2 regions of the Brevibacillus sp. GCM10020057 genome follow, and region 2 is predicted to be linked to the other one. Evidence: predicted binding sites of a transcription regulator. Region 2 holds the regulator's gene; the other holds the start of a gene.
The links. Region 2 encodes LexA, which represses DNA repair genes until DNA is damaged. Its sites were predicted from a motif close to CGAACATATGTTCG; they were not measured.
Positions count from the first base shown of each region.

Region 1: dinB (DNA polymerase IV) is a predicted target of LexA. The motif match lies at 1,918-1,931, and genes of this name have one in related genera.

Region 1 covers NZ_JBHUJW010000043.1:233,729-237,139, reverse strand. The annotation lists gene ACFSO0_RS14780 (YolD-like family protein) at 1-233, opposite strand, end outside; gene ACFSO0_RS14775 (YhjD family protein) at 230-622, opposite strand; gene dinB (DNA polymerase IV) at 619-1,860, opposite strand; gene ACFSO0_RS14765 (MFS transporter) at 1,992-3,173, opposite strand; gene ACFSO0_RS14760 (ArsR/SmtB family transcription factor) at 3,251-3,411, opposite strand, start outside.
Region 2 covers NZ_JBHUJW010000043.1:460,415-463,825, reverse strand. The annotation lists gene ACFSO0_RS15920 (HelD family protein) at 1-232, opposite strand, end outside; gene ACFSO0_RS15915 (DUF896 domain-containing protein) at 380-577, opposite strand; gene yneA (cell division suppressor protein YneA) at 662-1,015, opposite strand; gene lexA (transcriptional repressor LexA) at 1,182-1,805, shown strand; gene ACFSO0_RS15900 (DUF456 domain-containing protein) at 2,007-2,492, opposite strand; gene ACFSO0_RS15895 (hypothetical protein) at 2,779-3,411, shown strand, end outside.

The DNA.
Region 1 (3,411 bases), 230 kb from region 2:
GACAGGCGGCGCGGCTCGTGGCCGTCGTAGTAGGTCAGCGTCAGGCCGCTGCCCGTCTGGTACGCCTGCCACACCCGCTCGCTCAACTCTCCCAGCTGATCCAAATCCAGCTGGGGCGGCACGTAGCGGCGCTCCTCCTCCTTGATCCGCGCGTACCACTCCCGGTGCTCGGGAAGTACGAACCGGCTGGAAGCAAACAGGTTATCCTTCTTCGACACACGCGTCTCTCTCATGATATCCTCTCTCCTCGCTGATGTTGTGCGACCCACTTGCCGACCAGCTCCTGACACTCGGCCCGCAAGATTTCGATGGAGTAACACGCCTCGCGCAAATACCCGCGCTGCCGGTATTGCACGACGTAGACATGCCCCTGCCGCCGGTAGCTGACCACCACGCATCCCCGCTGGCGCAGCAGGCGACGCAGCTGATGATGCTGCCGCTCCGCCCAGCGGGACAGCTCCAGCAGCACCCAGTCAAACACAGCCTGGTAGGACAGCTTGAGCGGCACGTTTCGGACCTTCCCCCAGTCGACCATGACCACGCGAAACAGGATGCCAAACAGGACGTACAGACGCATCAGCTCCTGCTCCCCTTCGCCCGTCCACTCCTGCTGCCCGCTCACTTGTAGTGCCCCCCGATCTTGCGGGCACGCTCTTTCGCCTGGCCTGACTGCTGCAGGGAGGCGGCCCGCAGGATCGCGTCCTGACCGTAGCGGTTGCGGATGTCATCCATGGCACGGGCGAGCGAGCGGCGCTTGTGCTGGTCGGCGAACAGGCTAAGCTGCAGGACATTGTCCGGCACGAGCTGACCCAGCGTGACGCCGATGCTGCGCACGGGCGTCTGCTGCCAATGCCGGTCGAACAGACAGCAAGCCGCTTCGTACAGCGTCATCGCGTCGTTGGTCTGCTCCGCCAGCTTCATTTGCCTGCCAAAGCCAGTCGCCGCATCCAGATCCGCTCCCCGGCAGCCGACAGACAGCACCGAGCCCATCAGTTCCTTGCTCCGCGCCCGGCGGCATACCTCTTCGCACAGCTCCAGCAGCACGACCTTGACCTCCGCCGCCGTATGATAGTCCCGCGGCAGCGTCATATGGTGGCCGATCCCTTTTTGCGTATCGTACGCCTGGAGCGAGACGGGCGAATCGTCTATTCCGCGTGCGGTACGCCACAGCACCTCGCCGTTCACTCCGAAACGGCGGGCGAGCACGGCTGGTTCCATTTCCGCCAGCTGCCGGATCTGGTACACCCCCATGCGGTGAAAGTGGCGCTTCATCCGCGAGCCCACCCCGAACAGCTTCTCGATCGGCAGCTTCCAGAGCGTGTCGGCCAGCTCTTCCCGTTTGAGCCAGAAATAGCCCTCCGGCCGCTTCTTGGCGAAGTTGTCGCAGGCCATTTTGGCCAAAACCTTGTTCTCCCCGATCCCAACCCGGCAGTTGATCCCGGTCTCCAGCCAGACGCGCCGCCGGATCTGCTCCGCCATCTGCAGCACGTCGCCAAACAGGTGCACGCTCCCGGTCACGTCGAGAAACTGTTCGTCGATCGAGTACGGCTCGACTTTGTCTGTAAACGATTCAAAAATGCGGGTGATTTGCATCGAGATGCGAATGTACATCTCCATCCGCGGGCGGACCACCACGAGGCTGCGGCACTTTTGCTGCGCCTGCCACAAGGCTTCTGCCGTGACCACGCCGTACGATTTGGCAATCGGACATGCTGCCAGGACCACCCCGCTGCGCCGCTGCGGATCTCCCGCCACGACGATCGGCTGATTCCGCAGCTGCGGATTGGCCGCCTTCTCGATGCTGGCATAAAAGCTCTGCATATCGACCAAAAAAACGATCCGTTTGTTCGCATTGGCCATATCGACATCCCCTAAATAAGAACTGGTGTTCTCATATGAACTTCATTTCTAGTATAGCAAACAAACGTTCGCTTTTATACCTTCTCCCGCGAAATTTTTCCGGTAACTCTTTCCAAATTCCGTCTCCCGCATCAAGGCGCCAGCTCCCGCTTTGGCTTCTCCTGCATGCGCAAAGCGCCGCTGGCGATAAAAGCGGCCAGCGCAGCGACAAAGCAGACAGCCGTAAAGACGGCCACAGCGAAAAAACCGCGAAACGCCGCGTAAAGCAGACCGGCGATCCACGATCCGAGAGTCGTGGCAGCGTACATGACGGAATTGGCCAGGCTCGAAATCGTGCCGCGTATCGCCGGGTTCAACGAAGTCAACAGCCCCATCATGAGCGGAAAAAGGATTCCCAGCAAGGTGAAGATAAGAAAATACGCGCCTGCCACCACGGAAACAGACGGCAGGTACGGAAGGACGACAAAGCAACACGCCAGAAAAACCAGGCCCGCGAGCATCGCACGAAAACGGCTGATGGCAGAAAGCACATAAGCGCTGGTCATGCTTCCCAGCAAGTTTCCCAGTCCGAGAAACATCATCACGTACCCTACCTGCCCAATCGACAGGTGAAAGCGGTCCGTCATCCACTTTCCGATAAAAGCGAAGGCTGCAAAATTCCCCAGTTGAAACAGGAAGTACGCCAGGAAAGCTCCCCGCGCCACGCAATTCGTCCACAGCGGGAGGTACCGCTTCCAGAGAGGGCCCATCTCGCCATGACCGGGATTCGGCCGCATGTCAGGCATGGCAAAAAAGATCGCAATCGCCAGCAGCAGCGAGCATGCGCCGATGACAAAAAACGGATACGACCAGTGGACGGACGCCAGCAGGCTTCCGATTGGCACACCAAAAGCCTGGGAGACGGCCAGGCCGGCTGCCGCGATGCCCATTGCCTTGGCAATTTTGGGGACCGGAAACAGCGCGGGAATGGTCGCCCAGACCTGCGGCGAGACAAAAGCTGCGCAGATGCCGGCCAAAAAGCGGTACAGAAACATCGACCAAAAGCCTGTGGCAGTGCCGCACAAAATCGTCGCGACGGAAAAGCCCAGCATGCCGAAGAGCATCACTGTCTTTCTGTTCCAGCCATCGGAAAGCGGTCCCGCAATCAGCGCAAAGACGGCATAGCCCAGCGCATAGGCGCCCACCATCCAGCCAGAGAGTTCAGTAGAAATATGAAACAAGCCTTGCAGTGCAGGGAGCAGCGGCGCAATCAAAAAGGTATCCGTGCCGATGACGAACATGATCGAAAAAAACAGGGCAAGGAAGGCATTCATCTGAATCACTTCTCCAATCGTCGTTAGTTTTGTTGTTCAACAATTATTGAACTATAGAACAAAAAAAAGATTTCTTTCTACAGCGTATCCAGAAATCCGGGCAAATACGTATCGAAGGTCTCCAAATTGAGCTTCATATACTTCGTCTGGGCTTCTTTCCGTACTTGAATCAGCTTCGCCTCGCGCAACGTGCGGAAGTGGTAGGACGTATTCGACTTCGAGATCTCGCAAAGCTGTC
Region 2 (3,411 bases):
CGTATACTTCGTCTTTCAGAAAATCAACCCTGCCAAAGTAAGGCTTCTCGCGCCCCTGATCTTCCAGGTATCGCAAGTCTTTTGCCTTTTTGGAATTCACGACCTGCTTTACGTAATCGTCCGTCGCTTCCCGAATATCCTCGCGCAATTGCGCGATTTCCCTGTCGATGATCGCGATCGTTTCATCGAGCTTCTTCTGTTCCTGTTCGTAATCCCGATGCTGGGTACTCATACCCGTCCCTCCCCTCGTTCCTCGCTATCAAACGGCTGGCTCCACTGACAGCCAAGCAACATGTAACTCAAACCCGCTCCCCGATTTCGGAATAAAAAGACATCCCGGCGTCAAGCAAGGATGTCTTTGTTATCAACACATGATATCTTACTGTTTTCGGTCATTTTCTTCAAGGTCTTCCACATAGCGGATCGAATCCAGATTCGCCTTCAGCGACATCTTTACGGCGTCGATATACTTTTGGCGAAGCTGCTTTTGTTCGAACCTTTCTTCATCGGTCAACCCGGATTCCTTGGATTTTTTCGCCAATTCATTAATCCGCTTGATTTCTGCATCAGATACCACGACCGGTTCCTCCCCACCTGTAAGTAATGCCGCTCCATTATACCACAACATGTACACGACGCAAGCAGATCGGACACCCGCCCCTCACTCGGCAGCGGCTGCAAGCGGAATCTTCAGGTTCTGCCCGGGATAAATGATCACGCTCTCCAGCTCGTTCGCCTCCCGGATCGCCGTCACAAGCTCAGCCACATCCATGTGCGCCTCTTCCTGATAACGGGTCGCCAGCCTCCACAGGCTGTCTCCTGCCCGCACCGTAACCTCTTTTACCGGCAATGCCTCTTCAGTGCCAGAAGCAAACACCAGTTCGGTCAGCAAGTAAAAAAAGAGAGCGAAGGTGGCGAGGAACAAAATCGCATGACCTCGAGTGATCCCCAATCTTGCGCGGCGAAGCGGCTTTTTCTCGACTTCCTGTTTCTCAAAGCGGTTATGTACAGTCATGACAGACACATGAATCCCTCCTGCAAACGTACGTTCTGTTTTCTTGTTTCCATCATAAAGGAGAACGTATGTTCATGTCAACAAATAATCGAACTTATGTTTGTCGAACGCAAGCTCCCATGGTATAATATAGGAAAACATGTTCGAGAAAACCGAGGTGTCTTCTATGTCAAAACTATCAAATCGACAGCAGGCTATCATTGATTTCATCCGGAAAGAAGTGCGCGACAAAGGATATCCGCCTTCCGTACGGGAGATCGGAGAGGCTGTCGGACTTGCATCCAGCTCTACCGTCCACGGACACTTGGCTCGCCTGGAAAAGAAAGGCTTGATCCGCCGCGACCCTACCAAACCTCGCGCAATCGAGCTGTTGTCCGAGGATGACCGCTTCCAGGATGATTTTGAAGATTCCGTGGTTCGCGTGCCCGTCATCGGGAAAGTCACAGCCGGACAACCGATCACCGCGATTGAAGATGTAGAAGAGTACTTCCCGCTTCCGGAAAATATTGTTACCTCGGACAAGGTGTACATGCTCCGCGTCTCCGGAAACAGCATGATCGAAGCTGGCATCCTCGACGGTGATTACGTGATCGTGCGCCAGCAGAACGTTGCTAACAACGGGGATATCGTCGTCGCCATGACAGATGAAGACGAAGCTACAGTCAAGCGCTTCTTCAAAGAGAAAAACCACTTCCGCCTGCAGCCGGAAAACGCGACGATGGAGCCGATCATTCTGGACTCTGTCACCGTTCTGGGCAAAGTCATCGGCGTCTACCGCCTCATCCACTAATCGCATAAAAAGGAAAAAGGGCAGCTGAGGCTGTCCTTTTTTCTTTGAAATAGACGTGGCGATTTTGTTATTTCCGTCAATTATGCAAACGCCGTCACTTTTATCTAGGTCCACGACCTGTCACAAAGTCCGTTGGCGTTTTGACCAGCCGCCGCGCGACTTCCTGCCATCGCCGACACAGCCGCAAACTTCCGGCTGTCCTTACATCGCCAGGAAGAACCAGATGATCATCGTCACCTGCAGCACCACTTTGACCACGGCGCTGCCAAAAAACCCGACCAGCGAGCCGAAGCCCGCCTTGATCGCCCGCTCCAGCGGCTGCTGTTGCACGAACAACTCAACCAGGACGACGAAGACGAAGGGCAAAATGATCATGCCCAGCGGCGGGAAAGCAAAAATCCCTATCAGAATACCGAGAACTGCCGCCAGCGAAGACCATTTCGAGCCGCCGTATCTCTTGACGAAATACATGTTCGTAAGCAAGTCCGCCCCGTATAAAAGCACGCTCATGGCCGCCATTCCCCACCAAAACGACGCAGGCAGCTCGGACCCCGGTTCCGCGATGAAAAACTGGTAGAGCAAAAATCCTCCCCACAACAATATCGTATCCGGCAACACCGGGAGAAAAATGCCTGCGATGCTTAGCACGAACAGTGCCGCGACAAGAACCCACAACAAGATTTCCACAGCCACCCCTCCTCTTTGTAAGGTATACGTGTGACGCTCGGTTTCGTTGCAGCTTCATCTGCAATCGAGACATCCCCACAAACGGACTTTGCAGAACCCGTTGCCACAGTTTCGGGATGTAGAAAGTGTATACCGTCGCACTCTGTCATCATCCAGTTTCCAACCGTTTTTACTTACGCGAATGACTCATCCCTCATAGAGTAGTAACCATTTTTTTCTTACGCGTATTTTTGTCCAATCTTTCATCGCTCTATCAGAATATGTTATCGCGTGGAGGTGATTCAAGTTGAGTAAAGAAAAAGCGAAGGAGAAACATCTTGACATTCCCGCAAAGGAAACTTCGTCCAACGAGCAGTATAAACAAGCCTACGCAGATATGACCGATCTAAATGATGCCGCAAGCGCTTTTTTCCGAATCCCGGTTTTTTTCAGCCATCAGAACCTGTTTACTCTCGGACCGCCGCAGCCCCCGTTCTCTCAGGAGCAACAATTTATCATCCGAATGTTCAAGGAAATCAAGAAGGTACTTCTGTTTCCCAGAACGATCCCGAATACCGACCAGTACCCGAATACTACCCTGGAAAATATCCGCACGATGATCAACTCCAGTTACGGTACGGCAGCGGCTCTACTGAAGCCAACAAGGTCAACTGCTCAAGGCGAACCTTATTCCCCTTTCTTGCAGATTGAACCTGCAATGGCATACCAATACGGACTTCCATTGCTTCTGGTTAAGCAAGATACCATTTCAGCAGGAGGGATTTGGGGTGATGTGGGGCCACTTGCTCCTTTTACTCCGCTCATATGGTTCTCTTCTTCCGGGGTAACAGTGGATGAGTTCTTTGACAGCGTCCAGTGGAAGGAAGCATTGCAGAACTGGGCAGGGCAAGTGAGAAGTGGTTACTTTATTCAAACAGGC